One region of the Mesorhizobium sp. B2-8-3 genome, then DNA from elsewhere that is predicted to be linked to it. Evidence: predicted binding sites of a transcription regulator. Region 1 holds the regulator's gene; each other region holds the start of a gene.

Region 1 (10,318 bases):
ATGCGGCTCAGCGCGTCATCGGCGGTACCCTCGAACTTGATCCGAGCCGCCTCCTGCGTCGCGAAATAGGCAAACCCCGCCATCGTCAGGCTGATCAGCGCGACGGCGACGAAGGCAACGATCGGAAAGAGCTTCTTCAAATCAAGGATGCGGCCCGTGGACGGTCGACGACCTTTATGGGCAAGTCTCCGCGCCAACACAATGGCGCGGTCAAATCATCACTGCGGCTGGTACATCACGCAGTCGTTAATTAGCCGGCTATCATCATGCCGCTATCTTCAGCGCGCCTGGACCCGGAATGGCGCCTGGCGGGCATTTGCCCAGGATGATCATTCCGAGCACTTCGTCCTGGGTGACGTCGGTGGTGCGCGCGGTCCCGACCACCTGGCCGTTCTTCATCACGCAGACCCGGTCGGCGAGCTCGAACACGTCGTGGATGTCGTGGCTGATCAGGAAGATGCCGATGCCGTCGGCCTTGAGTTGCTTGACCAGTTCGCCGACTTGCGCCGTCTCTTGCGGACCGAGCGCCGCCGTCGGCTCGTCCATGATCAGGATGCGGGCGTTGAACAGGATCGCGCGCGCGATCGCCACCGACTGCCGCTGTCCGCCCGACAGCTTGATGACCGGCTCCTTGAAGCGCTGGAAGCGTGGATTGAGGCGGCCCATCACCTTGCGCGCCTCGGCTTCCATGGCGACGTCGTCCAGCGTGCCCCAGCCCGTCATCAGCTCGCGGCCGAGGAACAGGTTGGCGGCGGCATCGACATTGTCGGCCAGCGCCAGCGTCTGGTAGATCGTCTCGACGCCATATTTCTTGGCATCGCGCGGATTGGAGATCGAAGCCTCCTCGCCATTGATGAATATCTGCCCGCTGTCGCGCTTGTAGGCGCCGGACAGGATCTTGATCAGCGTCGATTTGCCCGCGCCATTGTGGCCGAGCAGCGCCATCACTTCGCCGGGGAAAAGATCGACCGAGGCGTCGTCGACGGCGCGGATGCCGCCGAAGGCGATCGAGATGTTGCGCATGTCGACCAGCGGAACGCCGGCGGGAGCGATTTTGTCAGCCATGATCCTTCTCCTCCCTATAGTCCATGCTTGAGCATGGTCTCGTCCGAAAACCGGTTTCCACTTTTCGGCATCATGCTCAGACACGCTTGCGATAGATGGTGTCGAGCCAGACCGCGACGACCAGTACGGCGCCGACGACGATGCTCTGCAGCGGCGAATCGACGCCGAGCAGCACCATGCCGGACTGCAGCGACTGCATCAGCAATGCGCCCAGCATGGCGCCGAGCACGGTGCCGGAACCGCCGGCGAGCGACGTGCCCCCGATGACTGCCGCGGCAATGACCAGCAGTTCGTCCAGCGTCCCCAGCACATTTGTCGAGGAGTTCTGCCTGGCCGACGAGATCGCCGCCGCGATCGTCGCCAGCACGCCCATGATCATGAACACCTTCATGGTGATCCAGCGCGTGTTGATGCCGGCGAGATTGGCTGCTTCCGGATTGCCGCCGATGGCGAAGACGTAGCGGCCGAAACGCGTGCGCTTGGTGACGAAGGTCATGATCAGGCCGACGGCAACGGCCATCAGCACCGGAATGGCGATGCCATGCGCGATGAACAGCCCGCCTTCGGGAACGGCGATGTTGTTGGCGGCGGCGTAGCGGTTCACGATACCGACCGGCCACGGATAGGAATTGGCGAGCCACACCGCGCCCAGGATGACCGCGCAAGTGACCGTGGCGAGCAGCGTCTCGGCCCAGACCGGACGCAGCGGGAAGCGGAAGCGCTTGCGCTGCACGCGGCCGTTGAAATGCATGAAGATAACCGCCAGGCAGGCGACGATGCCGACGGCCCAGCTCCATCTGGCGCCGATCGAGCCCGCCGGGCCGCCGCCCATCAGCTGGAAGGTGGCGTCGAGCGGCGCCACCGTCTGGCCGCTGGTGACCCACCAGGCAGCGCCACGCCATACCAGCAATCCGCCCAGCGTCACGATGAAGGCCGGCACTTCGAGATAGGCGATGATGAAGCCCTGGAAGGCGCCGATGATGAGGCCGAGCGCCAGGCCGATCAGCAATGCCAGCACCCATATCCACGGATTGCCCAGCTCAAGCCCGACGAAGCGCACCAGGAAATGCACCTGGGCAAAGCCCATGACCATGCCGATCACCCCTTCGGCCGATCCGACCGACAGGTCGATGTTGCGCATGACGATGACCAGCACCATGCCGGAGGCCATGATCGCCACGGCCGAAGTCTGCACCGACAGGTTCCACAGGTTGCGCGGCGTGAGAAACGTGCGGCTGTCGAAGTCGAGCGGATTGACGCCGAGGCGCAGGCTGGAAATCACATGCAGCCCGATCCAGATCAAGAGCAGCGCGCCGATCATGCCGAGCATGCGGGTATCGAGCTCGGTCGCCTTCAGGAACCGGGCGACGGCGCCGAGTTCCGACGCGCGCGCGGTGTCCGCCGGTTGGGTAGACGTCGTGTCGGTCATGATTTCCTCCCGCCGGCCTGCCCGTCTGGCGCGGATGCCTGGCCAAGCCTAGAAGCTATCCGCCAGAGGCGGAAACACAAATCTTTTTGAGAAAACGCCGCGGCTTTCAGGCCGCGGCGCAGGGATTTTGATCGAGAGCCGGCAGACTTAGTTGCAGGCCTTGACGCTACCGGCGGCAACGCCCGCGCAGACTTCGTCCTTCTTGATCCAGCCGGCGTCGATGACGACGTTGAGATTGTCCTTGGTGATCGCGATCGGAGTCAGGAACAGCGACTTGACGGTGTTGCCGCCGGGCGTCGTGAAGTCCTTGGCGCCGGCGATGTCGCCCATCTTCTTGCCGTCGGCGAGCTGCAAGGCGATCTCGGCGGCGTTCTTGCCGAGCTCGCGCGCGTCTTTCCACACCGACACGGTCTGCGTGCCGAGCGCGATGCGGTTGAGCGCCGCGTGGTCGCCGTCCTGGCCCGAGACCGGAACGGTGCCGGCCAGGCCTTGCGCCGTCAGCGCCGCGACGACGCCGCCTGCGGTGCCGTCATTGGCCGCCACGACCGCGTCGACCTTGTTGTCGTTGGCGGTCAGGAACTGCTCCATGTTCTTCTGCGCGTTGGCGGGCAGCCAACCGTCGGTATAGGCCTCGCCGACATTCTTGATCTTGCCGCTGTCGATCGCCTCCTTCAGCACTTCCATGGAGCCCGAGAACAGGAAGTCGGCGTTCGGATCGGCGCCCGAGCCCTTGATGAAGACATAATTGCCTTCCGGCTTGACCTTGAACACCTCGCGGGCCTGCATGCGGCCGACTTCCTTGTTGTCGAAGGTCAGGTAGAACACGTCCTTGTTCTCGATCAGGCGGTCGTAGCCGACGACCGGAATGCCTTCATCGAGCGCCTTCTGCACCGCCGGGCCGATTGCCGAGGCATCCTGCGCCAGGATGATCAGCGCGTTGGCGCCTTGCGAGATCAGGCTTTCGACGTCGGTCAGCTGCTTGCCCGGATTGGACTGCGCGTCGGCCGAGATGTACTTGTCGCCGGCGGCCTCAATGGCGGCCTTCATCGCCGCTTCGTCGGTCTTCCAGCGCTCTTCCTGGAAATTCGACCACGACACGCCGATCACCTTGTCCTTCGCCTCGGCGACCGACGCCAGCGTCAGCGACATGGCAACGCCCGCCAGAATGGCGGCTGCGAATTTCTTCATGATATCCTCCCTGCGCCTGTGCGGCGCGACCCAGACTGGCCCGAAGGCCGGCATAGAGGCTTTTTTTCGAGCCTCAAAAAAATAGTGATCCAGCAAAACGACGCTGTCAACTGCGATTCTGATGGGTTTTGATGGGTCAGGGCATTTTTTTCGACATCCGCAATAAATAATGACACAGGCTGCGGCTTCTGCCACTATCCCTAGCATGTCACCGACAGGCCATGGCATCATCATCACAAGGCCGCGATGACTGGGAGGACGTGCGAGACGATGTCGGTCGGAATCCGTCACGACGATTTGCGCCGGCGCAACCGCGCCATGGTGATTTCGGCCGTGCGCCGCGCCGGCCAGCCCTCGCGCACGGAGATTGCTGCCACCACCGGGCTCAGCCACTCGACCATTTCGGCGATCTCCGCCGATCTGATCCAGGAAGGCATTCTCACCGAAAGCAAGGCCAGCGAGCCGACGGCGTTGAAACGCGGCCGGCCGCAGATCGGTCTGGCGCTGAACCCCGAAGCCGCCGCGGTGCTGACCGTGGTGCTGTCGCTGAACTTCCTGTCGGTCGCCGTGATCGATTATGCCGGCCAGGTGGTTGCCGAGGAGCAGCAGCGCCTCGACACGCTTGTCATGCCCCGCGACGAGCTGATCGGCGAATGCATGGCGATCGTGCGGCGCCGGCTGGGGGATCCCGACCTCGACGTGGGCAGCGTCGCCCGCATCGCCATGGGCATTCAAGGCATCACCGATTCCCATTCACGCGCCATGCTGTGGTCGCCGATCACGCCGCTGACCGACATCCCTTTCGCCGACCTCCTCGAAAGGGAATTCGGTATTCCCGCCACCATGGAGAACGACTGCAACATGATGGCGGTGGCGCTGCAATGGCGCGATCCCGAGCGCTATCGCGACGACTTCATCGCCATCCTGCTCTCGCACGGTATCGGCATGGGCCTTGTGCTGAAGGGCGCGCTGTTCAGCGGCACGCATTCCTCCGGCGGCGAGTTCGGCCATATGATCCATCGTCCGGGCGGCGCGCTTTGCCGCTGCGGCCGCCGCGGCTGCGTCGAGGCCTATGCCGGCAATTACGCGATCTGGCGCAGCGCCATGGGAATAAGCGAGGACGCCACCCCGACCGACGTCGGCGACGCCGATATGCGCGCGCTGGCCGCGAAAGCCCGGCAGGAGGACGGACCCGAACGGGAGGCTTATCGCCGGGCCGGCGAAGCGCTCGGTTTCGGCCTCGGCAGCCTGTTCGCCCTCATCGACCCGGCGCCTGTCGCCATGGTCGGCGTAAGCGCGGCCGCCTTCGACCTGATCGAGCCGGCGCTGCGAGAGGCGATCGCCCAGACCGCCGGCGGCCAGCACTCGGAATCGATCTCCTTCGACACCGAGCCGAACGAACTGCCGCTTATCCGCGAAGGCTGCGCCATGCGCGCGCTGACCTTCGTCGATCAGGAGATTTTCGCGCCGGGGGTGCAGGCCAGAGCGGGGGCCGGGAAGAACGTGGCCTGAGCGAACATGGCGCTGAAGCCGCGAATCGCACCAACGTTGGAGATTGGCCGAAGCCACCGCGACTTCGTCATTCCAGGGCGGAGCAAGGAGCGAAGCGACGCGCGCAGACCCTGGAATCCATGCCGTTACCTCGATCGTAGGGTGCAGCGGTGCAGAGTTCTGCGCCATAGCGGCGCGTGGAAGTCACGGCATGGATCCTCGGGTCTGCGCTGCGTCGCTACGCTCCTTGCTCCGCCCGTGGATGACGAAGCGCAAGCGTCTCGACTACCCACCAGCGTTAATGTTGGAGTGCCGATCCCGTCGGAACTTCCGCCCTCGGGACTAATCCTCCCTGATCGCGTACCCCGCCCCGCGGATGGTGCGGATGACGTCCGGCATGCGGCCGTTGTTGACCGCCTTGCGCAGGCGCCCGACATGGACGTCCACGGTGCGCTCGTCGATATAGATCGTCTCGCCCCAGACATTGTCGAGCAGCTGGCTGCGCGAGAACACGCGGCCGGGATGACGCATCATGAATTCGAGCAGGCGGAACTCGGTCGGGCCGAGCCTGATCTCGCTCTTCTTGCGGTAGACCCGGTGCGATTCGCGGTCGAGCACGATGTCGCCGACCTTGAGCACGCTGGACAGCACCTCCGGCTTGGCGCGGCGCAGCAGCGCCTTGACGCGCGCCATGAACTCCGGCGTCGAGAATGGCTTGACCAGATAGTCGTCGGCGCCGGTCGAGAGGCCGCGCACGCGGTCGCTTTCCTCGCCGCGCGCCGTCAGCATGATGATCGGCAGCCGCTCGGTCTCGGGCCGCATCCTGAGACGCCGGCAGAGCTCGATGCCGGAAACCGCCGGCACCATCCAGTCGAGCACGAGCAGGTCGGGAACGTTTTCCTGAAGGCGGATTTCGGCCTCGTCGCCGCGGGTCACCACTTCGACCTGGTAACCCTCGGATTCGAGATTGTAGCGGAGCAGCACCCCCAGCGGCTCCTCGTCCTCCACCACCATGATGCGTGGCGCGATCATTGGGGTAACCTTTTCGTCAGGCCGCCGGCGCCGACATTGCGGTCTCGTCCTGCTTCGGACGATTGGCGGGCAATTGCGTGCCGGTCAGCACATAATAGGCATTCTCGGCGATGTTGGTCACATGGTCGCCGATGCGCTCGAGGTTCTTGGCGCAGAACAGAAGATGCGTGCAAGCGGTGATGTTGCGCGGGTCTTCCATCATGTAGGTCAACAGCTCGCGGAAGACGGACGTGTATTTGACGTCGATGCGCTCGTCGTCGTTGCGAAGCTTGGCCAGCGCCGTGGCATCGCCCACCATGTATTCCTGGATCACGGCCTGGACCTGGATCAGCACCAGCTGCGCCATCGAATCGATCGAATGCGTGAGGTCGCGCGGCGCGGCGCTGACGCCGACCGAGCCGACGCGCTTGGCGATGTTCTTGGCGAGATCGCCGATGCGTTCGAGGTCGCCCGCCATGCGGATCGAGCCGACCACGTTGCGCAGGTCGTCCGCCATCGGCTGCCGCTTGGCGATCAGCGTGATGGCGCGGTCGTCGAGCTCGCGCTGACGAGCGTCCATGATGGCGTCGTCGGAGACGACGCGCTGCGCCAGCGCATTGTCGGTCTCGAGCAGCGCCCTGGTCGCACCGCCGACCATGGAGCTGGCGAGATCGCCCATGTCGTTGATGAGCCGGCTGATCTGCCTCAGATCCTCGTCGAAGGAGGCGACGGTATGTTCGGCCATGATGATGTCCTCGTATGAACTCAGCCGAAGCGGCCGGTTATGTAGTCCTGCGTGCGCTTCTCGCGAGGCGAGGTGAAGATCTTCTCGGTCCGGTCGAACTCCACCAGCTCGCCCAGATACATGAACGCCGTCTGCCGCGACACGCGCGCCGCCTGCTGCATGTTGTGGGTGACGATGACGATCGTGTAGTCGGCCTGCAACTCGTCGATCAGTTCCTCGATCTTGGCGGTCGACAGCGGATCGAGCGCCGAGGCCGGCTCGTCGAGCAGGATGACCTCGGGCTTCACCGCCACGGTGCGGGCGATGCACAGGCGCTGCTGCTGGCCGCCCGAGAGGCTGAGGCCGCTGGCGTTGAGCTTGTCCTTGACCTCGGTCCACAGCGCGGCGCGCTTCAGCGCCTGCTCGACGCGGCTATCCATCTCGGCCTTGCTGATCTTCTCATAGAGCCTGACGCCGAAGGCGATGTTCTCGTAGATCGACATCGGGAACGGCGTCGGCTTCTGGAACACCATGCCGATCTTGGTGCGCAGCAGGTTGAGGTCCTGCGAGCGGTCGAGGATGTTCTTGCCGTCGAGCAGCACCTGGCCCTCGGCGCTCTGCTTCGGATAGAGCTCGTAGATGCGGTTGAGCACGCGCAGCAGCGTCGACTTCCCGCAGCCCGACGGGCCGATGAAGGCTGTCACGCTGCGCTCGGGCAGGGACAGGTTGATGTCCTTCAGCGCCTTCGACTGGCCATAGTAGAAATTGAGGTTCTTGACCTCGATCTTGGCCTTCTCGACGGTCGTATCGGCTGCGTTCAGGTCGGTGGACAACATCGGTTTCATCTGTCCTCTCTGCGTCCGGTTAGGCTGCGGGCGATGATGCTCAGCCCGAGAACCGTCAGGGTGATTATGAGTGCGCCCGTCCAGGCCAGTTGCTGCCATTCCTCGTAAGGGCTGAGAGCGAACTGGAAGATGGTCACCGGCAGGCTGGCCATCGGCGCATTGAGATTGCTCGACCAGAACTGGTTGTTGAGCGCGGTGAAGAGAAGCGGCGCCGTCTCGCCGGAGATGCGGGCGATCGCCAGCAGGATTCCGGTGACGATGCCCGACATTGCCGCGCGGTAGGCGACGGAGCGGATCACCACCCAGCGCGGCGCGCCGATGGCGGCGCCTGCTTCGCGCAGCGCGTTGGGCACAAGGTTCAGCATGTCCTCGGTGGTGCGCACCACGACGGGGATCACCAGGATCGACAGCGCGACGGCGCCGGCAATCGCCGAGAAGTGCCCCATCGGCCGCACCATCAGCTCATAGACGAACAGGCCGATGATGATCGATGGCGCAGACAACAGGATGTCGTTGATGAAGCGCACCACCGTCGTGAGCTTCGAGAAGCGGCCATATTCGGCCATGTAGGTGCCAGCCAGCACGCCGATCGGCGTGCCGACGACGATGCCGATGATCGTCATGACGATGCTGCCGTAGATGGCGTTGAGCAGGCCGCCGGCGTCGCCGGGCGGCGGCGTCATTTCAGTGAACACCGCCAGGTTCACCCCGGAGAGCCCCTTGTAGAGCAAGGCGCCGAGGATCAGCGCCAGCCAGGCGAGGCCGATGCCGGCCGCGACGACGCACAGCGCCATCATCACGGCATTCTTGCGTTTGCGGCTTTGGTGAAGCGATGCGGCAGTCGACATCGGTCAGGCTCCCGTGCGGCTATCGATGCGCAACAGCATGTAGCGTGCAAGCGCGAGGATGATGAAGGTGATGATGAACAGGATCAGGCCGAGCGATACAAGCGAGGATGTATAGAGATTGCCGTCGGCTTCGGTGAATTCGTTGGCGATGGTCGCCGAGATCGTCGTGCCCGGCGCAAACAGCGAGGCGCTGATGCGGTGCGCGTTGCCGATGACGAAGGTAACCGCCATCGTCTCGCCGAGCGCGCGGCCGAGGCCGAGCATGACGCCGCCCATGATGCCGACGCGGGTATAGGGGATGGTCACGCGCCGGGTCACTTCCCAGGTCGTGCAGCCGATGCCGTATGCCGATTCCTTCAGCACCGCCGGCACCGTGTCGAACACGTCCTTGGTGATCGAGGTGATGAAGGGCAGCACCATGATGGCAAGGATCAGCGACGAGGTCAGCAGGCCGATGCCGTAGGGCGGGCCGGCAAACAGGCTGTTGAGGCCGGGGATGCCTTTGAAGAGCCAGATGACGAAGGGCTGGATCGTCGTCTGCAGGAACGGCGCGAACACGAACAGGCCCCAGATGCCGTAGATGATCGAGGGAATGCCTGCGAGCAGCTCGACCGCGATGGCGATCGGGCGCCTGAGCGGACGCGGGCAGAGCTCGGTCAGAAAGATGGCGATGCCGATGCCGATCGGCACAGCGATGAGAATGGCGATGGCCGAGGTGACGATGGTGCCGTAGATGGGCGCCAGGGCGCCGAAATTCTCGGTGACCGGGTTCCAGGATTCGGTGGTCAGGAAGGAGAAGCCGAACTTCGACAGCGCCTCCCACGAGCCGGCGACCAGCGAGATCGCGACCCCGCCGAGCAGAACCAGCACGAGGATGGCGGAAAGGCGCGTGGCCGTCCGGAATGCCATGTCGGTGAAGGCGAAGCGGCGCACTGTCGCTTCCCTGGTCCGCAGGGCGGACGATGTCGCGGCGTCGGAAACGGCTGTCATTTAGCCCCTCGCATTTCGAAAGAGACAGGAGGGCGCCGGAGACGCCCTCCTTATTCGCTAGGAATTACATGCCGGAGTAGAGCGGCTTGCCGCTCGCGTCGACGATGTCCTTGCCCCACATTTCCTCGACGCTCTTCACGACCGCGTCGGGCATCGGAACGTAGTCCAGGCCCGCGGCCAGCTCGTCGCCCTTGGCATAGGACCAGGCGAAGAACTTGAGCGCTTCGGTCGTGGCCGCAGTGTCGTCGGGCTTCTTGTAGACGAGGATCCAGGTGGCCGACGTCATCGGCCAGGATTCAGCACCGGCCTGGTTGGCCAGGATGACGCCGTAGCCCGGCTGCGAGCTCCAGTCGGCATTGGCCGCGGCGGCCGAGAACGCGGCGGCGGTCGGCTCGACCTTCTTGCCGTCCTTGTTGATCAGGTCGGTGTAGGTCAGCTTGTTCTGCTTGGCATAGGCGTATTCGACGTAACCGATCGCGCCGCCGGTCTGCGAGACGTTGTTGGCGACGCCTTCATTGCCCTTGGCGCCGATGCCCACCGGCCATTCGAGCGCGGTGTTGACGCCGACCTTCGACTTCCAGTCGGCGCTGACGTCGGCCAGGTAGTAGCTGAAGTTGAACGTGGTGCCTGAGCCGTCCGAACGGTGGACGACGGCGATCGCCTGGTCGGGCAGCTTGGCGTCGGGGTTGAGCTTCTTGATCGCTTCGTCGTTCCAGTTGGTGATCTT
Region 2 (10,318 bases), on a different contig from region 1:
GGCGAGCGGCCGCCTATCGCCGTCTTCATGACCGCTGAGCAGGGTTCGCGGCATTTCGTGCTGACGGCGGATGAGGACCACGGCAAGACGATGAGGGAATCCTTCGCCAACGCCACAAGTCCACTGCTGATGCGCATTGCCTTTCCAAAGGCCAGGCAGGTCGGCGGCCTCGACGAAAAGGCGGTCGCGGCGGCCAATATGGCAAAGCTCGACAAACTTGCGAAGAAAGCGGGAGCGGCCCGGGCGCTCGCCGGCAGCATCGTGTGGAGCGACAAGGACCTCGGCTGGATCGCCGACTGGCGGCTGGCCGATCGCGGCAAGACCTACCGCTGGCAGGTCCGCGGCGTCAGCTTCGACGAGGCGTTCCGCGTTGCGATCAGGGGCGCGGCGCAGATCCTGTCGGGGAACGGGCAGCCCTAGGGGGCGCCTCGCCCCCCACAAAGTGGAGGAAAGGAACGTGTGCCACGTCCCTGGCACAATCGTGTCGCATTGGTCAGCGGCGGAGACGCGTGATAAAAGCCGGCGCAAAAGAGAGTTTGACCATGAACAAATTCACCCCCGCAAAGCCTGCCGGCGCGCGCAGTGTCGACGAGATTACCGGCAGCCGGCGGCTGCGGCGCATGCGCAAGGCCGACTGGTCGCGCCGGCTGGTGCAGGAGAACCAGCTTTCGGTGAACGACCTGATCTGGCCGATCTTCGTCGTCGACGGCAAGAACAGGCGCGAGCCCATCGCCGCGATGCCCGACGTCTACCGCCTGTCCATCGACCTCGCGGTGAAGGAGGCCGAGCGCGCCGCCAAGCTCGGCATCCCGGCCATCGCCACCTTCCCCAATGTCGAGCTTGCGCTGCGCGACCAGACGGGATCGCATATCCTCGACCCCGACAATGTCATCAACCGCGCCACGCGCGCCATCAAGGACGCGGTGCCGGAAATCGGCATCATCACGGATGCCGCGCTCGACCCGTTCACCAGCCACGGCCATGACGGCATCCTGCGCGACGGTATCATCGTCAATGACCAGACGGTGGAACAGGTCGCCGCCGCGGCCGTCATCCAGGCGGCGGCGGGCGCCGACATCATCGCGCCGTCGGACATGATGGACGGTCGCATCGGCGCCATCCGCGACGCGCTCGACGCCAACGGTTTCCAGGACGTGGCGATCATATCCTACGCGACGAAATTCGCCTCGGCCTTCTACGGGCCCTATCGCGAGGCGGTCGGCACCGCCGGCCTGCTCAAGGGCGACAAGAAGACCTACTACATCGACCACGCCAATTCGGACGAAGCGGTGCGCGAGGCCGAGCAGGACCTCGCCGAAGGCGCCGACATGCTGATGGTGAAGCCCGGCCTGCCCTATCTCGACATCATCCGCCGGCTGAAGGACGAGCTCCAGATGCCGACCTTCGCCTATCAGGTGTCGGGCGAATATTCGATGATCAAGGCAGCCGCCGCCAATGGCTGGATCGACGGCGAGAAGGCGATGCTGGAATCGCTGCTTTCGCTGAAGCGGGCGGGCTGCGACGGCGTGCTGACCTATTTTGCGCCGGTGGTGGCGCAGATGCTGAAGAGCTAGACCTGCCTCGCGATTTTGGAACTCTGACGGGATCCATTAGAATGGATCTATGAGCAGGAACGATGTGATCGAACGGTTGCAGAAGTGGCATAGGCAACATCCTGCGTCATGAATATCACAAGACTTCCGAAGCCATCGTCTGGGCTGTCGTGACAGACAATTTGCCGGCGCTACGCGTTGCCATTGAACGCATTCTTGATGCTGCCGGCCCAGAGTTGCCCAGCTAATCGCTTTCTCGACGAAAAATTGCGACGGCATCCCTTACCCGCTTCGCCCCAATATCCCGGGCAGCTGCCTTTCCGGCGACGATCCCGACGCTGCCCGACTCGATTGCCGGAAAATACCGCTTGCATTTTGCAATCGGCCAGGCTACTCAACAACCGATTGCAAATTACAACTGGTTTAGGAGGCAATCATGTCCAAGCTGCGTGTCAACGGTTTTACCCTGTCGCTCGACGGCTACGGCGCCGGTCCCGATCAGACGCTTGAACATCCGCTCGGTGTCGGTGGCGAGACCCTGCACAAATGGTTGGTCACCACCCGGACATTCCACCAGATGGTGATTGGCAAGGATGGCGGCGCGACCGGTGTCGACGACGACTTCGCCATCCGCAGTTTCGAGAATGTCGGCGCCTACATTCTCGGCCGCAACATGTTCGGGCCGATCCGCGGCGAATGGCCGGACGACAACTGGAAAGGCTGGTGGGGCGACAACCCGCCCTATCATGTTCCGACTTTCGTGCTGACCCGCTACAAACGCGCGCCAATCGCGATGGAAGGCGGCACGACGTTCTACTTCGTCACCGACGGCATCCACTCGGCGCTCGAACAGGCTAAGGCCGCGGCTGGGAGCAAGGATGTGCGGATCGGCGGCGGTGTTTCGACTTTCCGGCAATATCTCCAGGAACGGCTGATCGACGAGATGCATCTGGCGATTTCGCCGGTGCTGCTCGGCTCGGGCGAGCATCTTTTCGCCGGCCTCGACATGGTGAAGCTCGGCTATCGCTGCACCGAGCAAGTGGCAACGGCGAACGCTTTGCATGTGATGATCGGGCGAGCGTAAGTACGGCTCTTTCTTCCCGTCACTATACGGGGAGAAATGCCCGGCAGGGCAATGAGGGCGGCGCGGCCTTTGAGATTAGCGGCAAGCTCGCAATGGCAGCGAATTGGGGCTCAATCGCCGACGCCGGCGCTGCCCCTCATCCGCCCTTCGGGCGTTCGTCGTTCGAAAAGCCAAGCAATTGGCTTTTCGCCCGCTGCGCGGACCACTCCTCACCTCCCCGTGAAACGGGGAGAAGGAAAAGGCCTCAATACTTCTCCGGCACGTAGAGCTCGCGCGGCAGCACCTGGCGCTCGTAGGACGGGTTGAAGACGCGGTCGGGCAGCGAGATGTCCTCGTGCGGAACCTCCTCATACGGCATCTGCTGCAACAGGTGGTCGATGCAGTTCAGCCGCGCCCGCTTCTTGTCGTTGCCCTCGACGATGAACCAGGGCGCTTCCGGAATGTTGGTGCGGGCGAAGGTCTCTTCCTTGGCCTTGGTGTACTGCTCCCAGCGCACGCGCGACTGCAGGTCCATTGGCGACAGCTTCCACTGCTTCATCGGGTCGTGGATGCGCATCAGGAAGCGCATCTGCTGTTCCTCGTCGGTGATCGAGAACCAGTATTTGACGAGCGTGATGCCGGAACGGACCAGCATACGCTCGAATTCCGGCACGTCGTTGAAGAACTCCTCGACTTGGTCCCCATTGGCAAAGCCCATCACCCGCTCGACGCCGGAGCGGTTGTACCAGGAGCGGTCGAACAGCACGATCTCGCCGCCCGCGGGGAGATGCGGCACGTAGCGCTGGAAATACCATTGCGATTTCTCGCGCTCGGTCGGCGCCGGCAGCGCCACGACGCGGGCGATGCGCGGGTTGAGCCGCTGCGTGATGCGCTTGATAACACCGCCCTTGCCGGCGGAATCGCGGCCTTCGAAGACCACCACCAGCTTCTTCTTGTGGTAGGCGACCCAGGACTGCAGCTTGATCAATTCCGACTGCAGCCTGAGCAGCTCGCGGAAATAGGTCATGCGCTCCATGGAGGGCGGATGCGACTTCTTGTAGATCTTGGCGATCTCGAGCGAGAGCGCCGGCTCGGAAAGCTCCAGCTCATAGTCCTCGTCGAGCGTATCCTCGAGCTCGGCTTCCAGCCAGTCCTTCGCCCCGGAATTCGGTTTCACTTCATTCATCGCGCAGCTCCGTCTGCCTGTCGGCCATCATCGCTTCGGAATCCGCTCCGCTCCGGGTGGACACTCCGTAAGTCGACTGAGATACAGAGGCGCAATGACGGTTTTATTGCAATCGCCCGGCAGCAGGCCTCGAAGATATGTGATCGGTCCGTATCGATAGCGGGGCGACAAGCGGCGGGAATTGTCCTACAAATCCCCTCGCCTCTTCCCGGCGCTCGCCACGGCGCCTCTTCAAACAAATTGCGAGGACTGACATGGAATACCGCACGCTGGGCCGATCGGGCTTGAAAATCTCGACATTGACGCTTGGCACCATGACCTTCGGCGGCGCCGGTCCGTTCGCCGCCGTCGGCAATTCGGATCTTTCGGAAGCCAAACGCATCATCGACACCTGCATCGATGCCGGCATCAACCTCATCGATACCGCCAATGTCTATTCCAACGGATTGTCGGAAGAGATCATCGGCGAGGCGCTTGGCGGCAAGCGCAAGAACGACGTGCTGATCGCCTCGAAGGCGCGCATGCGCATCGGCACCGGCCCCAATGACGAAGGCCTGTCGCGCCACCATCTGATCCGCGAATGCGAGAAGAGCCTGAAGCGGCTCAGGACCGACGTCATCGACATCTATTTCGTCCACCAGTGGGACGGGCTCACGCCGCTGGAGGAGACGATCGCGGCGCTCGACACCTTGGTCAACCAGGGCAAGATCCGCTATATCGGCTGCTCCAATTATTCGGGCTGGCAGGTGATGAAGGCTCTTGCCGTCAGCGACAGCCGCCATCAGGCCCGTTTCGTCACCCAGCAGATCCACTACACGCTGGAAGCGCGCGAGGCCGAATATGAATTGCTGCCGATATCGGTCGACCAGGGCCTGGGCGTGCTGGTCTGGAGCCCGCTGGCGGGCGGCCTGCTCTCCGGCAAATACCATCGCGACAGCCCGACCGCGCGCCAGGTCGGCGGCTGGACGGAGCCGCCGATCCGCGACGAGGACCGCCTGTGGCGCATCGTCGACGTGCTCAACGAGATCGGCAAGGCACGCGGCGTCTCAGGGGCGCAGGTCGCGCTTGCCTGGCTGCTTGGCCGCCCGGCCGTGAGTTCGCTGGTGATCGGCGCCCGCAACGAGGCGCAGCTCAAGGACAACCTCGCCGCGGCCAGCCTTTCGCTCACCGAGGAGGAGCGGCAGCGCCTCGACGTCGTCAGCCGGCCGCCGGTGCTTTATCCCTACTGGCACCAGCAGTTCACCGCCAGGGACCGTTTCGGGCCGGCCGATAAGGTGTTCGACCGCTCTCACGCTTAGGGCTGCGGCCGGACGTTCAGCCGGCGATGAAGCGCCAGACTTCCGCGTCGGGCTTTATCTGCCCGCTCAGCACGAAATATTTGTAGAGGACGAGCAGCGAGATCGCCTGCTCGTCCTGTTCATTGCCGAATTTGCGGCAATAGGCGTTGGCGGCGGCGGTTATCCGCCCCGCCTCGGCGGGGTGTTTTTCGAAATAGGCCACCTTGTCGACCAGATCGGAAAAATCCTGCCGCAGCGGCACGTAGTGGACATTGGGCTCGACCTGGGCTTCCGCGAACCAGGTTTCGTAGGTCGGCTCCGGCATCAGGCAGAGCGAATTGGAGCTCATGATCCATTTCAGGTTTGTCGCGACATCATTGCCTTCGAGCGAGACGATGTAGCGATACTGTCGCTGCTGCTCGATGTTCAGGAACGGCTTGCGGTATCCGTCCGGCGCGTCGGGCTTGTGGGAACCCGCGTCGCAAAACGGCAGGTCAGCGGCCTTTTCCACGAAGCGGGTGCGAAGCGGATTATTGAGATGCCCCCGCCAGACCACCATCGGCCGCTTGTCGGCGAAAGACAGCTTGTCGGGCGGCATGTAGAAGTGGCGGAACTTGTTCAGCTTCATCAGCACGCCGTTGGCGTTGTCGTCGCCAATGGGGCGGTCCTTGACGATCCTCGGCACCTCCGGAATGCCGACGACATCGCCATATTCGAAATCGATCAGCAGGCCAGGATCGAAATAGCGGGCGAATTCCTTGAGATCGTAATAATACATGCTGGACGCGGACGGCAGCTTGCCGACGGCCACGGCGTCGGGACTTGGCACGAACGGGTGTTCCAGCTTGTTGTAGTAATTCAGTCGCTCGCGAACCGTCTTGCCCGAGAGCCTCGCCTGCTCGAGCCGGCTGGCCAGGCGGTCGCGGAACAGGGATTGCGGTGCGCGGTCACGCGCGAAATTGCGCGCGTAATAGAACAGCTTTGCGGCGGTTCGTGAGAGTGTGGCCATGCGTCCGCGAATTCAGCAAGATGGTCAACGGTAGTCTGCCTTCATCCCCCTCGTCTCCTACAGCATTCTCCCGGCCATGTTGCAAGCCTGCTAATGCGAATGGCCACACGAGAACCTTACGCCGCGACGACGGCGAATCCTCTGGCGCGCAGGCCGCGCCGGTCGTCATGCAATGAGGTGACCAGCCGATCGCGGCTGCCTGCTATGTGAGCGGAAAGCAGCCCCGCCGCTTCGTCCGCGTGGCCGGCCTTGACGGCGGCGAGGATGGCATGATGTTCGGCCCAGGCACGACCGAGCGCGCTTTCATCGCGCACCTCCAGCCAGCGCGCCCGCGACAGCCTGGTCATCGCGTCGCGAACGGCCCTGAGCAGAAACTCGTTGCCGGAAAGCCTGGCCAGCTCAATGTGGAAATCCATGCCGACGCGATGCCATTCCTCGCGCGGCGTCTCGGTATCGCAGGAATCGAGCATCGCCGCGATCACCTCGGTGCCGCCACGGTCTTCGAGCGCCGCCGTCAGGCGAACCGCGGCGACCTCGACCGCCTCGCGGTAGACGGCGATCTGCCCGAGTTCCGCCAGGTTGATCGGCGCCACCGTCCAGCCGCGGCCGTCGCGGCCGATCAGCCCTTCCGTTTCCAGGCGCAGCAGCGCCGCCCGCACCGGCGTTCGCGAAGCGCCGAACCGGCTCTCGATCCAACGCTCGGTCAAACGTTCGCCCGGGCCGATCTCCAGGCCGAGGATCATTTCGCGAAGCTGTCTTTCGACATTTTGCATCTGCGACATTGTCGTCTCGCTTTCCAAAGCCGCATCGACAGCGCCCGCATTGACAGCGGTGAGTGTCAGGTCCATGACGAATACCGGCTTGGTATCCCAAATTGGTATCCGTAACAACCCCAGCATCGGCACGCATCACATGACGCCCAACGAATCCGAACAGAGCGACTTCAACATCCATTGGCGACGCAACCTCGCCGTCTGCTTCGCCGGCTCGTTCAGCACGCTTATCGCCATGACGCTGCTGCTGCCGTTCCTGCCGCTTTACGTCGAGCAGCTCGGCGCCGAAGGCCACGCGGCGATCGTGCAGTGGTCGGGCATCGCCTATGGCGCGACCTTCTTCGCGGCCGCGCTGGTCGCGCCCTTGTGGGGACGGCTGGGCGACCGCTACGGCCGCAAGCTGATGCTGGTGCGCGCTTCGTTCGGCATGGCGATCTGCATGTCGCTGACCGGGATGGTTGAGAGTGTGTGGCAACTGGTGCTGCTTCGGCTGCTGATCGGTTTTGCCGGCGGTTATTCGTCGGGCTCCACGATCCTGGTGGCAATGCAGACGCCGAAGGAGCGCTCGGGCTGGGCGCTGGGTGTGCTCGCGGCGGGTATCACCGCCGGTTCGCTGGTCGGCCCGCTGCTCGGCGGCTTGCTGCCGCCGCTGATCGGCATCCGCGCGACCTTCCTGCTTTCCGGCGCCGTGATCTTCCTGGCGTTCCTGGCGACGACTTTCCTGATCAAGGAGAATCCGCCGGCGCCTAAGCCCGCCTCGACGGCGAAGCCGAAAAGCGGCTGGTCGCAGATCCCCGACAAGCGGCCGATCGTCGCCATGCTGACCACCGGCATGCTGCTCGCCTTCGCCACCATGTCGATCGAGCCGATCATCACCGTCTATGTGCAGCAGCTCGTCGAAGACCAGAGCAAGGTGACCATGGTCGCTGGCGTCGTCATGTCGGCGGCGGCGCTCGGCACCATCCTGTCCTCATCCTGGTTGGGAAAACTCGCCGATCGCGTCGGCCACTGGAACGTCGTGGTCGGCGCGCTTGCCGTCTCGGCCTTGCTGCTCATTCCGCAGGCCTTCGTCACCAATGGCTGGCAGTTGATCGGTCTGCGCTTCCTGATGGGCCTGGCGCTGGGCGGCCTGTTGCCCTGCATCACAAGCGTCATCCGCCACAACATCCCCGACGGGATCGGCGGCAATGTGCTTGGCCTGGCGATCTCGGCGCAATATGTCGGCCAGGTCGCGGGACCGCTGTCGGGCGGTTTCGTCGGTGGGCATTTCGGCATGCGCTCGGTGTTTTTGGGCACATCGGTGCTGATGGCGCTGGGTGCTGCCTACAACTGGATTGTCCAGTCGCGCCGCGCACGGCATATGCTGCTTGAAGCTGGCGAATCCTGATCGGCGCACCGCCCAAGCGCAGCATGGAGCATCCAAGATGAGCCTTAAGGGCCAAGCATCAGGCGGCGGGAGCCGCGTCCTCGTGCTGGCAGCCGGCCTCGTCGGCGCGGCCGGCGTGGCGCTGTCGGCGGCGGCCGCGCATCGCGGCGGCGCCTTCACCGGCACCGCAGCCAATTTCCTGCTGATGCATGCGCCCGTGTTCCTTGCCATCGGCCTTGCCGGCGGCAACCGCTGCCTCAGGATTGCCAGCCTCGTCCTGCTCGCGGGCCTGCTCCTATTCTGCGGCGATCTGCTCGCCCGCGACTTTCTCGGCTCGCGGCTGTTCCCGATGTCGGCGCCCATCGGCGGCACCCTTCTGATCGCCGGCTGGGTGGCGATCGCAGTCTCGGCGCTCTGGCGCCCTCGCCCTTAGGCTATTTTCAACGGCTATTTTCGGCCGATCCGCCGCTTGCGCTGGCGCGCAGGCAGCTCGCCGACGCGGCGCCGCTCGGGCTGCTCGGTTCCGGGCGTCATGCCCCAATAGTTGCGGTAGATATCCTGAAACAGATGACCAATCGGATGCATGACGATTTCTCCTTAGGATTGAACCGATCCAATCTATCGGCGCTGAAAATCGCTGCGGCTCAGCCGCGCTTGCGCTCCACGAGAAAGCGCGGGGCGCGCCTCCATGGACTCGACCTGCCACGCCGCTTCTCGCTGACGATGACCGAGGCGATGCCCCAATCGTTGCGGTAGATATCCTCGAACAAATAGCTCACCGGATGCATGGCACCCCTCCTGTCGAAATCCGCTCCACCATGAAGCGGAAATTTGGATCGATTCAAATCATAGGCCTTATTTGCCCGACGTCAACTGAAATTGAATCGATCCAACAAAAATGTTAGATGACCGGCGACAATTCAGCGGTCATGTTCGTCACGTTGACCGGATTCGGAGGAACGACATGGCATCACTCCTCGAAGGCCAGGCAAGACCGATCAGGTTGGCCGACATCGCCAAGGCCGCCGGCGTCTCGCATGGCACGGCCTCGAATGTTTTCAGCCGCCCCGAGATCGTGCGCGCCGAAGTGCGGGAACGGGTGAAGGCGGTCGCGGAGCAGATGGGCTATGCCGGCCCGGACCCGAAAGGCCGCCTGCTGCGCGCCGGCAAGGTCAACGCCATCGGCGTCGCCACCACGGAGCCCCTCTCCTACTTCTTCGACGATCCCTTCGCCCGCGTCATGATGGCCGGCATTTCCGAAGCCTGCGACGCCACCGGCGCGGGCATCGCGCTGGTTTCGGCCGCCAACCAGGAAAAGCTCGCCTGGAACATCCAGAGCGCGCTTGTCGACGGTTTTGTGCTGTTCTGCATCGAAGGCGGCTCGCGCCTTGTCGATCTGACGCGCGAGCGCAGGCTGCCCTTCGTTGCGCTGGAGCTCGGCTTCCAGGACGAGACCGTGTCGGCCATCGGAGTCGACAATGTCGCAGGCGCAAAGCTTGCCGCCCGCCATCTCGCCGAGCTTGGCCATCGCCGCTTCGCCGTCCTGTCGCTCGGCTTTGCCGACAATCGCACCGGCTTCGCGACGCCAGAAGCGGTGCGCAGCGCGGTCTACACCGGAACGCGCGATCGCCTTGCCGGCTACTTCGAGGAGCTTTCCCGCTTCGGCATCGATACGGCGAAAATCCCGGTCTATGAGACCGAGAACGAAGAAAAAAGCACCAGGGCCGGCCTCGAGGCGATCTTTGCCAAGGGGGAGCCGCCGCCGACCGCCATCCTGGCTATGTCGGATCGCATGGCCCTGATCGCCATCGACTGGCTGAGGGCACGCGGCCTCAATGTTCCCGGCGATGTCTCCATTGTCGGCTTTGACGGCGTGCCGGACGGCGCGCTGGCCACGCCGCCGCTGACGACGATCGCCCAGCCGATCATCGAGATCGGCCGCCGCGCCGCGCGCATGATCCTCGACCATGACGGCGCGGTGCGGCGCGAGACGATGGGCGTCGAGTTCGTTGTCAGAGGCTCGACCGGTCCGGCGCCGAAAGCCTGAGCGGGCTCAGGTAATTCCCGCGCGGATACACCACCCGGCACTTT
Region 3 (10,318 bases), on a different contig from region 1:
CATGGCGGCGGTGGTCGAGACCGAGCCGGAGCTCGACGCTTTCATGCGCCATTCCGGCGAAGGCATTCCGCTTTTGCTCGATGCCGGCCATCTGGCCTTTGCCGGCGGCGACGTGCTGCGCGCCATCGACAACCACCACAAGCGCATCAACCATGTCCATGTGAAGGACGTGCGCATGGGCGTCATCGACGGGCTCGACCGCTCAAAACAGTCCTTCCTCGATGCCGTGGCGCTCGGCGCCTTCACCGTGCCGGGCGACGGCTCGCTCGATTTCGGCGCCATCGTCCAGCGGTTCGCCGATCATGGCTATGAGGGTTGGTTCGTCGTGGAAGCCGAGCAGGATCCGAAGAAGAACCCGCCGCTCAAGATGGCTCAGGTCGGCCACAAGGAGTTGATGCGGGTGATGACGGCCGCCGGCTACACGGTCGAAACGCAGGGTTTTCCGGCCTGAACGGTGGATTGGTCATGAATGATGGATTAGTCCGGGCACTCGGTCTATCTGATGCGCTTTGGGCAAATCCTGGATTGGCGCGATGAAAGACTATGAGCACCCCTTCTTCCGGCCGCTGTGGCGCCGCATCGCCGTCGTCGCGGTCTGCCTGGTCTGGTCGGTGATCGAGTTCGCCTCCGGCACGCCATTCTGGGGCGTCATCGCGCTCGGCTTCGCCGGGTACGCGGTGTGGCAGTTTTTCTATCTCTACAAGCCGGCGGAGGAGGCGAAGCCTCCGGCCGAGCCAAAGGAATAATCCAAGGAGTTCCGTATGTCGAAACTGCTCGTCAAGGCCGACAAGGGCCACGGCCATGTCGCTCATGTCACGCCGCAAAGCGCCGGCTGGACCTATGTCGGTTTCGATCTGCATCGGCTGAAAGCGGGCGAGACGGTCTCCGGCAAGACCGGCGAGCGCGAGGTCTGCCTGGTCTTCGTCACCGGCAAGGGCAAGGCGTCGGCCGGCGGCAAGGACCTCGGCCTGCTCGGCGAGCGCATGTCGCCCTTCGAAGGCAAGCCTTGGTCGGTCTATGTGCCGGAAGGCGACGACTGGTCGGTGACCGCCGATACCGAACTGGAGCTTGCCGTCTGCTCGGCGCCGGGCTTAAGCGGCGGCCTGCCGGTGCGCGTCATCGGACCTGACGATCTCGGCCAGGAGGTGCGCGGCAAGGGCACCAACACGCGCTACGTCACCAACATCCTGCCCGAGGGCAAGCCGGCGGATTCGCTGCTGGTGGTCGAGGTGATCACGCCCGGCGGCCACACGTCGAGCTATCCGCCGCACAAGCACGACCAGGACAATCTCCCCGTGGAATCCTATCTCGAGGAGACCTATTACCACCGGCTCAACCCGCCGCAGGGCTTTGCCTTTCAGCGCGTCTACACCGACGCCGACCGCAACGGCGTGCGCGAGCTGGACGAGGCGATGGCGATCGAGGACGGCGATGTCGTGCTGGTGCCGAAGGGCTATCACCCCTGCGCGGCCTGCCACGGCTACGACCTCTATTACCTCAATGTCATGGCCGGACCGAAGCGGACGTGGAAATTCCACAATGCGGCCGAGCACGAGTGGCTGATGAAGGCCTGATCAAGCAGTTCGGCAAAGCCGTTGGTCCAGTTAAGAGAAATCGTCGGCTAACGACCTTGCGGCTGGACTTGCCTTCGAAAACCCACGAAAGCTTCGTCAATCCGTCATGGAAATCACCTATGGCAGCGGTTCCGGTGCATGTCGCCGCAAACGCTCCGGCGTTTTTGGGCCACGACTTGCCAAGACAATGACTTGAAGCGCGTCGCATATTCCTTTCGGGGCGCGCAGCGCGCTTGACGAGGAATGCCCATGCGCTACGCCATCTACTACACTCCGGGACAGGACGAGAAGCTGGCGCGCATTGCCGCCAACTGGCTGGGCCGCGACCCGTTTGGCGCGGCGACGCGACCGGTCGAGGCCGTGGGCGATCTGTCGGCCGCGGAAGTCGCCTTCCATACCGCCTCCGCCAGGCGCTACGGGTTCCACGCGACGCTGAAGGCGCCGTTCCGGCTGGCGCCGGACGAGACGGAAGCTTCGCTGCGCGCCGCTCTCGACAGCTTCGCCGAAGCCACGCCGCCAGTCGTCATCCCGCGCCTCGTGGTCGGCCAGATCGACGATTTCTTCGCCCTGGTGCCCGAAACCGCGTTCGCCCCGATCAACGATTTCGCCGGCGAGGTCGTGCGCGCCTTCGACGGCTTCCGTGCGCCATTGACCGAGGCCGAGATCGAGCGCCGCAGCCCAGATTCGCTGAAGCCGGACGAGTTCCGCAACCTTTGCCAATGGGGCTACCCATATGTTTTCGACACTTTCCGTTTCCACATGACGCTGTCGGGGCGCGTCGGGCCACAGGAAAGCCCACGTCTTCGCGCAGCGATAGACGGCCTGTTCGCCGACGTGCTGCGGCAGCCGGTGCCGGTGGATGCGCTGACATTATTCGTCGAAAGCGAGCCCGGCGCCCCGTTCATGGTGCTTTCCCATCATGCGCTTGGCCACGGCCCGGCCCGCAAGACCGCTTAGGGCGGGTCAGCGGAAACGCTGAACCGCCTGTCTCTTTGTTTACGCAATTCCGGACGGAAAACCGCAAGGCACTTTTCCTGGAATTGCTCTGATTGACCGCTCGAGATAGGACCGCCTGAGATGACCGCCGAAACCGTTCTCACCAATGCCCGCATCGTGCTGCCGGACGAAATCGTCGAGGGCTCGCTGTTGTTGCGCGACGGCCTGATCGCCGCCGTCGAACCGGGCGCTGCCCGCACCGGGGAGGACATGGGCGGCGACTACATCATTCCGGGCCTCGTCGAGCTTCACACCGACCATCTCGAAGGCCATTACGCGCCGCGCCCGAAAGTGCGCTGGAATCCGATCGCCGCCGTGCTTGCGCATGACGCCCAGGTCGCGACCGCCGGCATCACCACCGTGCTCGACGCCTTGCGCGTCGGCATGGACGAGGACGCCGACCTGAAGTCCGACGACGTTCGCAAGCTGGCCGACGCGATCGAGGACAGCGTGCGCCAGGACCGGCTCAGGGCCGACCATTTCATCCATCTGCGCTGCGAGGTCTCGGCGCCGGACTGCCTCGAGGCTTTCGCCAATTTCGAGACCGACGACCGGGTGAAACTTGCCTCGCTGATGGACCATGCGCCTGGACAGCGCCAGTTCGTCAATCTCGAGACCTATGCCTACTACTACCAGCGCAAGCTGAAGCTGACGGACCAGGATTTCAAGAAATTCTGCGAGAAGCGGATGGCGGAATCGACCCGCAACTCCGGTCCGAACCGCGTCTTCATCTCGGCCGCCTGCCAGGAGCGCGGCATCGTGCTGGCGAGCCATGACGACGCGACCGCCGGCCATGTCGAAGAAGCGATCGAGCAGGGCGTGCGCGTCGCCGAGTTCCCAACGACGGAAGAGGCGGCCAAGGCCTCCAAGGCGGCAGGGCTTGGCGTGCTGATGGGCGCGCCGAACGTCATGCGCGGCGCTTCGCATTCCGGCAACGTCTCGGCGCGCACGCTTGCCGCCGACGGCCTGCTCGACATCCTGTCGTCCGACTACATCCCCTTCAGCCTGATCCAGTCGGCCTTCTTCCTCGGCGATGTCGTCGAGGGCATCTCGCTGCCGCAGGCGGTCGCCATGGTCTCGAAGAACCCGGCCGAAGCCATCGGCCTTGCCGATCGCGGCGTCATCGAGCCGGGCCGCCGTGCCGACCTGGTGCGGGTGCGCGTCGACGATCATGTGCCGGTCGTGCGCACCGTGTGGCGCCAGGGCCGCCGGGTCGCATGATGGTCTCGGCCCTCATCGAGCGCGAGCTGGCCGAGAGCCTGCCGATCCGCAACGGCGTCTTCGTCGCGGTGGTGGGGCCGAGCGGCGCCGGCAAGGATACGCTGATCGGCTACGCCAAGCAGCGCTTCGCCGGCGAGACGCGGCTGGAATTCGTGCGCCGCGTCATCACCAGGCCGAGCGACACGGCAAGCGAGGACCACGACACACTGGCCGACGCCGCCTTTGCCGAAGCGGAGGCCGACGGCGCCTTCTCGCTGTGCTGGGACGCGCATGGCCTGCGCTATGGCCTGCCGGCCGATGTTGACTGGGCTGTCGCCAATGGTCATGTGGCCGTGGCGAATGTCTCCCGCGCGGTCATCCCGGCGCTGCGCGAACGCTACGCCAATCTGGCCGTGGTCGAGATCACCGCGGCGCCGGAGATCCTCGCGGAACGGCTGGCGGCGCGCGGCCGCGAATCACGCGGCGAAGTGCTTGCCCGCCTGGCGCGCAGCACGAACGTCAAGCTGACAGGACCGGACATCACGTCGATCGACAATGGCGGCGACAAGGAGGTCGCCGGCGAACGCTTTGCCGAAGTGCTGCGCAAGGCGATGGCGTTCTCCGACCTGTCGGACATGATCTAAGATGCGCTGATATTCAGGTGAGCCCGGCCTGCAAGTAGCGGCTCCCTGCGCTTCCGGTGCTCACGTACTTAAGTACGCTCCGCTCCGGTTCTCGGAAGCCACCACTTTCGGCTCGGCCTGACCTGAATCTCAGCGCATCTTGGCGCCGAGCAAGGTCCGTCTTCACTTGTTGAAGTTGGCGATGAACTGCTTGAACTGCGGCGTCGGCGGCCTGGCGAACATCTCCTTCGGCTCGCCGGCCGAATCCACGTCGCCCTTGTGCAGGAACATCACCTTGCTCGACACGTCGCGGGCAAAGCCCATTTCATGGGTCACGACCAGCATGGTGCGCCCTTCTTCGGCAAGCGAGCGCATGACGCGCAGCACCTCGCCGACCAGCTCCGGATCGAGCGCGGATGTCGGCTCGTCGAACAGCATCACCTTGGGATTCATCGCCAGCGCGCGGGCGATCGCCGCGCGCTGCTGCTGGCCGCCCGACATATGCGGCGGATAGTAATTGCGGCGCTCCCAGATGCCAACGCGCTTCAGCAATGCCTCGGCCTGCTCCAGGCACTCCGCGCGCGGCCGCTTCAGCACATGCGTCGGCGCGGCGACGAGGTTTTCCAGCACGGTCATGTGCGACCAGAGATTGAAGCTCTGGAAAACCATGGCGAGGTTGGCGCGGATCCGCTCCACCTGGCGGATGTCGGCCGGCATTTGGTGGCCGTCGCGGCCCCGCTTCATCCGGATGAGCTCACCATCCACGCGCACTTCGCCGGAATCCGGAGTCTCCAGGAGATTGATACAGCGCAGCATCGTGCTCTTGCCGGACCCCGAGGAGCCGAGGATCGAAATCACATCGCCCTTGTGGGCTTCCAGCGAAATGCCCTTGAGCACCTCGTGATCGCCAAAACACTTGCGCAGGTCCTTGACGCTGATGGCTGCCTTGTCGTCCGGGGACGATGCCGCTTGCGCGGCGGCGGCGACATTTGCGGACATCACAACACCTCCGGTACGGATTTGATTTGCTGGCTCTGCTCGGGCGGGGGGCGCAGATGCGGTGAAAGCCGGTATTCGACCCAGGCGAACAGCCGGGCGATCGACAGGTTGAGAAGCAGATAGATCACGCCGGCGCAGGTCAGCACCTCGATCGGCCGGAACGTGTCGTGCTGGATCTTTTGCGCCGTTCCCATCATCTCCATGATGGTGACGACGGACGCGAGCGCGGTCGCCTTGGTCATGAGGATGATTTCGGTCGAATAGGCCGGCAGGGCGAGCCGCAGCGCGATCGGCAGCGTGACGAGGCGAAGGCGCGTGAACGCCGACATGCCGAATGCCTTGGCCGCCTCGATCTGGCCGACAGGTACTGCCTGCAGCGCGCCGCGGAAAATCTCGCTCTCATAGGCGGCTGTGTTCAAGGCCATGGCGACGATCGTGCAATACATCGGATCGCGCAGGATCGGCCACAGGATCGGGCTGTGGCGAACGAAATCGAACTGGGAGAGCCCGAAATAGATCAGATAGAGCTGCACCAGCAGCGGCGAGCCGCGGAAGACGAAGACATAGGCGCGGGTAAAATATTCGCCGAACTTATAGCCGGAAGCCCGCAACCAGGTCAGGCCGGTGGCGATGAGGAGCCCGAAGGCGATGCCGAAGAACCAGATCTCGAGCGTCAGCGGCAGTGCCTTCAGCACACTCCACATGGTCGAAAGGTAGAAGTCGAAATCCACCGCCACCTCTTATTTCGGCCGGGTGAAGCTGCGGGAGGTGTAACGCTCGGCCCTGTCGAAGATCGGCGTCGAGATCGAGGTCATCACCAGGTAAAGGATGCCGGCGACCGTGTAGAAAAGCAGCGAATGATGCGTCGAGCGCGCCGCCTTGTTCGCGGTGAGCATCAGTTCGGCGACGCCGGTGACCGAGATCAGCGCCGAGTCCTTGATGGTCAATTGCCAGACATTGCCCAGCCCCGGCACCGCGAGACGCAGGACCTGAGGCATGATCACGAGGCGAAACCGCAACCAGGCCGACATGCCATAGGCGCGCGCCGCTTCCAGCTCGCCGCGGTGGATCGCCAGGAACGACCCGCGAAATACCTCGGCTTGGTAGGCGCCGGAAATGATGCCGACCGCGAGCACGCCGCCGAGGAAGCTCGGCATGTTCAAGATGTCCGTCGAGCCGATCGATCCGGTGGACCTTGCCACGCCGGTCAGGACCTGCGTGCCGCCATAGTAGAACAGATAGATGATCAGCAGTTCCGGTTCGCCGCGAAACACGGTGGTGTAGCTCTCGCCGATGAACCTCAACCCGCCGCGATGCGAGAGCTTGGCCGCCGCCACCAGCGAGCCCAGCACGGCACCAATCAGCATCGAGACGACGGTGACGGCGAGCGTCCAGCCGATGCCCCAGAGCAGTTGCACGCCCCAGCCGGCAGCCAACAGCTCATAGGCCGTCGACACCTGGTCCTTGAGATCGTTGAGAAACTCCACGTACGGCTCCTGCGGGCGTCGACGGGTTGCCCGCCTTAAAGCGCGTGTCAAAACGGGTTAGGCGACGCGCTTTAAGGCCTTGCCTTGATGCATGTCGTTCTCCCAAAACCGCTGCGCACTTTTGGGCGACATGCAAAGCAAACGGGAGCAGCCTTGGCTGCTCCCGTTGCGACATTACTTGGTAATGTCGATCTTGAACCACTGCATGGAATATTTCGACACCGAGCCGTCATCGAGCGCGGCCTTGAGCGCCTTGTTGTAAATGTCCTGCAGGTCCTTGTCGGTCTTGCGGAAAGCGGCGCCGATGCCCGGCCCGAGGATCGGGCCACCCTTGAATTGCGGGCCGACGAATTCCAGGTCCTTGGCGTCCGGCTTGGCCAGCGTGCCGAGGAAGTAGGTGGTGTCGGCGAAAGCGACGTCGATGCGGCCCGCCATCAGGTCGAGGTCATGCTCGTCGGTGGTCTTGTATTCATGGACGTTGGCGACGTCCTTGAGATACTTGTCGGCAAACGTCGCCTCGGTGGTCGAAACCTGCAGGCCGACATTCTTGCCGGTGAGCTCCTTGCGCAGCGTGTCGAGCGCCGCCTTGGATTCGGCGTCGTCCTTCGACAGATCGATCATCTTGCCGCTGTTGGACAGCTGCGCCAGCGGACCGTTCTTGTCGGCAAGGAAGGCGACCGGCGAAGAGGCATAGGGGATCGAGAAGTCAATCGTCTTCATGCGCTCTTCGGTGATCGACATACCATCCATGACGATGTCGAACTTGCCGGCCGTGAGGCCGGGAATGACGCCGTCCCAATCCTGCGCCACGATGTTGCATTCCAGCTTCGCGCGGGCGCAGACGTCGTTCAGGATGTCCACCTCGAAGCCGACGATCTTGCCGCTGGCATCCGTCTGGTTCCAGGGGGCGTAGGAGCCCTCCATCGCGACCGTCACGGTCTTCCAGTCCTTGGCCATTGCCGGGGTCGAGCAGGTCAACGCCAGCGCGGCGAGCGCGATCCAACGTGCTGATGTCACGGTAATTTCTCCCATATTCTGTTCTTGGAACCCTCAGATGCCAATTGCTTAGCCCAGCCCCAATTCTGCGACAAGGGCGGTTTTCCGGTTCACGCGTTGTTGCAATCCGCCCGCGAATCCGGGCCTGCCCGTTGGGTTTTCCCGCGAGCACCGATCCAATCAGGACCGTGAATGTTAAAGCGAGGCTACTCCGCCGGCGCGCCCGCAACGTTTTGGCGCGTCGCTTCGATCATGCGGCGGCGGGCGCGGAAGACGCCCCATTGCTGGTCGACCAGCACGCCGATCAGGATCACGCCGCCCATCACGGCGAAGTTGAGCGAGGAGGGAATGCCGAGCAGGTTGACTAGGTTCTGCAACTCCTGCAGCAGCACGGTGCCGAGGATGACGCCGACCAGCGAGCCTTCGCCGCCACGCAGCGAGAAGCCGCCGAGCACCGCCGCGGCAATGGCATAGAGCTCGTAGAACTGGCCGTGGCTCGCCGGCGAGATCGAGCGCGTGTACATGGCGAAATAGATCGCAGACAGCGCCGTCAGCACGCCGCAGATGACATAGGCCGCGATGATCACCCGGCCCGTGCGGATGCCGGAATATTTCGCCGCTTCCTCGTTCTTGCCGATCGCATAGAGGTAGCGGCCGAACACCGAGCGGTGCAGCACCACCCACATGACGATGCCGATGACGATCAGCGCGATGAAGCTGTTCGGCAGGCCATAGGAGCGACCCGCGGTCAGGAATTCGAGCGTCGGGAAATTCTGGCCGAAGGCGAAGCCCGCCGTGCCGTCGGCGGTGTAGAAGCGGGCCACGCCGCGATAGATGAGCAGGCCGCATAGCGTCACCACGAAGGGCTGCAGTTTCAGCCGCGTGATCAGCCAGCCATGCACGAAGCCGATGATGGCGCCAAGCACGAGGATCAGCACGAAGGCCAGCGGCCAGTTCACCTCGCGCACCGCGATGAAGTCGATGAACAGCGTGCCGAGCAGGGCGACCAGCGAGCCGACCGACAATTCGATGCCGCCGGTGATGATGACGAAGGCCTGGCCGATCGACAGGATGCCGAACAGCGCCACCAGGTTGGAGGTGTTGGCGAGGTTGATCGCCGACAGGAAGCGCGGGTTGATGGCCGTCACCACCGCGCCGACCACCAGGATCAGGATCAGCAGGCCGAGATCTTTCTTGCTCATTGCGCTCCTCCCGCCGCTTGCAGCAATTTCGGCTTCTTGCCGACCGCCAGCAAGAGCACGTTCTCCTGGCTGAAATCGTCCTTGTCGAGGATGCCGGAGATCTGCCCCTCATGCATGACCGCGATGCGGTCCGACACGCCGATCACCTCTTCCATGTCGCTGGAGATCATCAGCACGCCGACGCCGGCATCGGCCAGCGCCCGCATCAGCCCGTAGATCTCGGCCTTGGCGCCGATGTCGATGCCGCGCGTTGGCTCGTCCAGGATCATCACCTTCGGGTTCATCGCCAGCCATTTGGCCAGAACCACCTTCTGCTGGTTGCCGCCTGACAAAGTGCCGGTGAGGGTCAGGACCGACGGTGCCTTGATGCCGAGGTTTTTCTTCTGCTTTTCGGCCGTCGCGAGTTCAGCGCTGGCGGACACCAGCGAGCGCCTGGCATGCGCAGGCAGATTGGGCAGCGAGATGTTCTGGGCGATCGACAGGTCGAGCAATATGCCGGTCAGCTTGCGGTCCTCCGGCACCAGGAAGATGCCGTTCGCCACCGCGTCCGCCGCCGAGCCTACATCGAGCGGCTTGCCGTCGAGCGTGACACTGCCTGCCAACCGCTCGTCGATGCCGAACAGCACGCGCGCCAGCTCCGTGCGGCCGGAGCCGACCAGGCCCGCGAGGCCGAGGATCTCGCCGTGTCTCAATTCCAGGCTGACCGGCCGGTCGGGATAGGTGCTGGTGCGGATCGCGTCCGCCGACAGGGCCACGCTGCCCGGCGCGCGGGCAGCTTCGCCGGCCTTCTCGCGCTCCTTCAGCATACGGCCGATCATCAGCCTGACCATCTCGTCGTGATTGATCTGGTCCTTTGCCAGCGTGCCGGCCAGCGTGCCGTCGCGCAGCACCACCACACGGTCGGCGACGCGCTCGATCTCATGCAGCCGGTGCGAGATGAAGATGACGCTGATGCCTTCCGCCTTCAGGCCCTTGATGACGTCGAGCAGCTTTTCGGTCTCGGCGATCGGCAGGCTGGAGGTTGGCTCGTCGAGGATGACCAGCCGCGCCTTGATCGACAGCGCCTTGGCGATCTCGACCATCTGCTGCTGGGCGAGCGACAGCGAAGCCACCGGCGCGTCGGCCGAGAAATTGGCGCCGACGCGCTTCAGGAGCGGCGCCACCATCTCGCGCAGTTTCGCGCGGTCGACCAGCTTCAGCGGCCCGGCGCGCAGCGGCTCGCGGCCGAAGAAGATGTTGGC

Evidence for each region. The regulator PhoB, encoded in region 1, activates phosphate uptake and scavenging genes when phosphate is short. The targets are predictions, from matches to a motif close to TGTCATNNANCTGTCAT.
Region 2: the regulator PhoB is predicted to act here: its motif matches at 3,897-3,913, upstream of ppk2 (polyphosphate kinase 2).
Region 3: the regulator PhoB is predicted to act here: its motif matches at 1,666-1,682, upstream of FJ418_RS09705 (DUF1045 domain-containing protein).

Annotation. Positions count from the first base shown of each region.
Region 1 is NZ_VFTW01000038.1:2,897-13,214, forward strand. Features, by position in the region: gene FJ418_RS30125 (CHASE domain-containing protein) at 1-140, opposite strand, end outside; gene FJ418_RS30130 (ATP-binding cassette domain-containing protein) at 265-1,065, opposite strand; gene FJ418_RS30135 (sugar ABC transporter permease) at 1,142-2,494, opposite strand; gene xylF (D-xylose ABC transporter substrate-binding protein) at 2,642-3,682, opposite strand; gene FJ418_RS30145 (ROK family protein) at 3,953-5,194, shown strand; gene phoB (phosphate regulon transcriptional regulator PhoB) at 5,516-6,205, opposite strand; gene phoU (phosphate signaling complex protein PhoU) at 6,222-6,929, opposite strand; gene pstB (phosphate ABC transporter ATP-binding protein PstB) at 6,950-7,753, opposite strand; gene pstA (phosphate ABC transporter permease PstA) at 7,750-8,601, opposite strand; gene pstC (phosphate ABC transporter permease subunit PstC) at 8,605-9,591, opposite strand; gene pstS (phosphate ABC transporter substrate-binding protein PstS) at 9,656-10,318, opposite strand, start outside.
Region 2 is NZ_VFTW01000027.1:28,261-38,578, reverse strand. Features, by position in the region: gene FJ418_RS27195 (DUF2066 domain-containing protein) at 1-420, shown strand, start outside; gene hemB (porphobilinogen synthase) at 543-1,574, shown strand; gene FJ418_RS27185 (HepT-like ribonuclease domain-containing protein) at 1,664-1,801, shown strand; gene FJ418_RS27180 (dihydrofolate reductase family protein) at 1,990-2,637, shown strand; gene ppk2 (polyphosphate kinase 2) at 2,882-3,802, opposite strand; gene FJ418_RS27170 (aldo/keto reductase) at 4,057-5,100, shown strand; gene FJ418_RS27165 (glycosyl transferase family 90) at 5,117-6,088, opposite strand; gene FJ418_RS27160 (GntR family transcriptional regulator) at 6,205-6,870, opposite strand; gene FJ418_RS27155 (MFS transporter) at 7,001-8,248, shown strand; gene FJ418_RS27150 (DUF423 domain-containing protein) at 8,286-8,660, shown strand; gene FJ418_RS32090 (hypothetical protein) at 8,675-8,812, opposite strand; gene FJ418_RS32085 (hypothetical protein) at 8,872-9,015, opposite strand; gene FJ418_RS27145 (LacI family DNA-binding transcriptional regulator) at 9,192-10,274, shown strand.
Region 3 is NZ_VFTW01000004.1:384,099-394,416, reverse strand. Features, by position in the region: gene iolE (myo-inosose-2 dehydratase) at 1-451, shown strand, start outside; gene FJ418_RS09715 (DUF3329 domain-containing protein) at 534-746, shown strand; gene iolB (5-deoxy-glucuronate isomerase) at 762-1,574, shown strand; gene FJ418_RS09705 (DUF1045 domain-containing protein) at 1,824-2,531, shown strand; gene FJ418_RS09700 (alpha-D-ribose 1-methylphosphonate 5-triphosphate diphosphatase) at 2,652-3,791, shown strand; gene phnN (phosphonate metabolism protein/1,5-bisphosphokinase (PRPP-forming) PhnN) at 3,788-4,414, shown strand; gene FJ418_RS09690 (ATP-binding cassette domain-containing protein) at 4,577-5,392, opposite strand; gene FJ418_RS09685 (ABC transporter permease) at 5,392-6,123, opposite strand; gene FJ418_RS09680 (ABC transporter permease subunit) at 6,133-6,879, opposite strand; gene FJ418_RS09675 (transporter substrate-binding domain-containing protein) at 7,054-7,896, opposite strand; gene FJ418_RS09670 (ABC transporter permease) at 8,082-9,077, opposite strand; gene FJ418_RS09665 (sugar ABC transporter ATP-binding protein) at 9,074-10,318, opposite strand, start outside.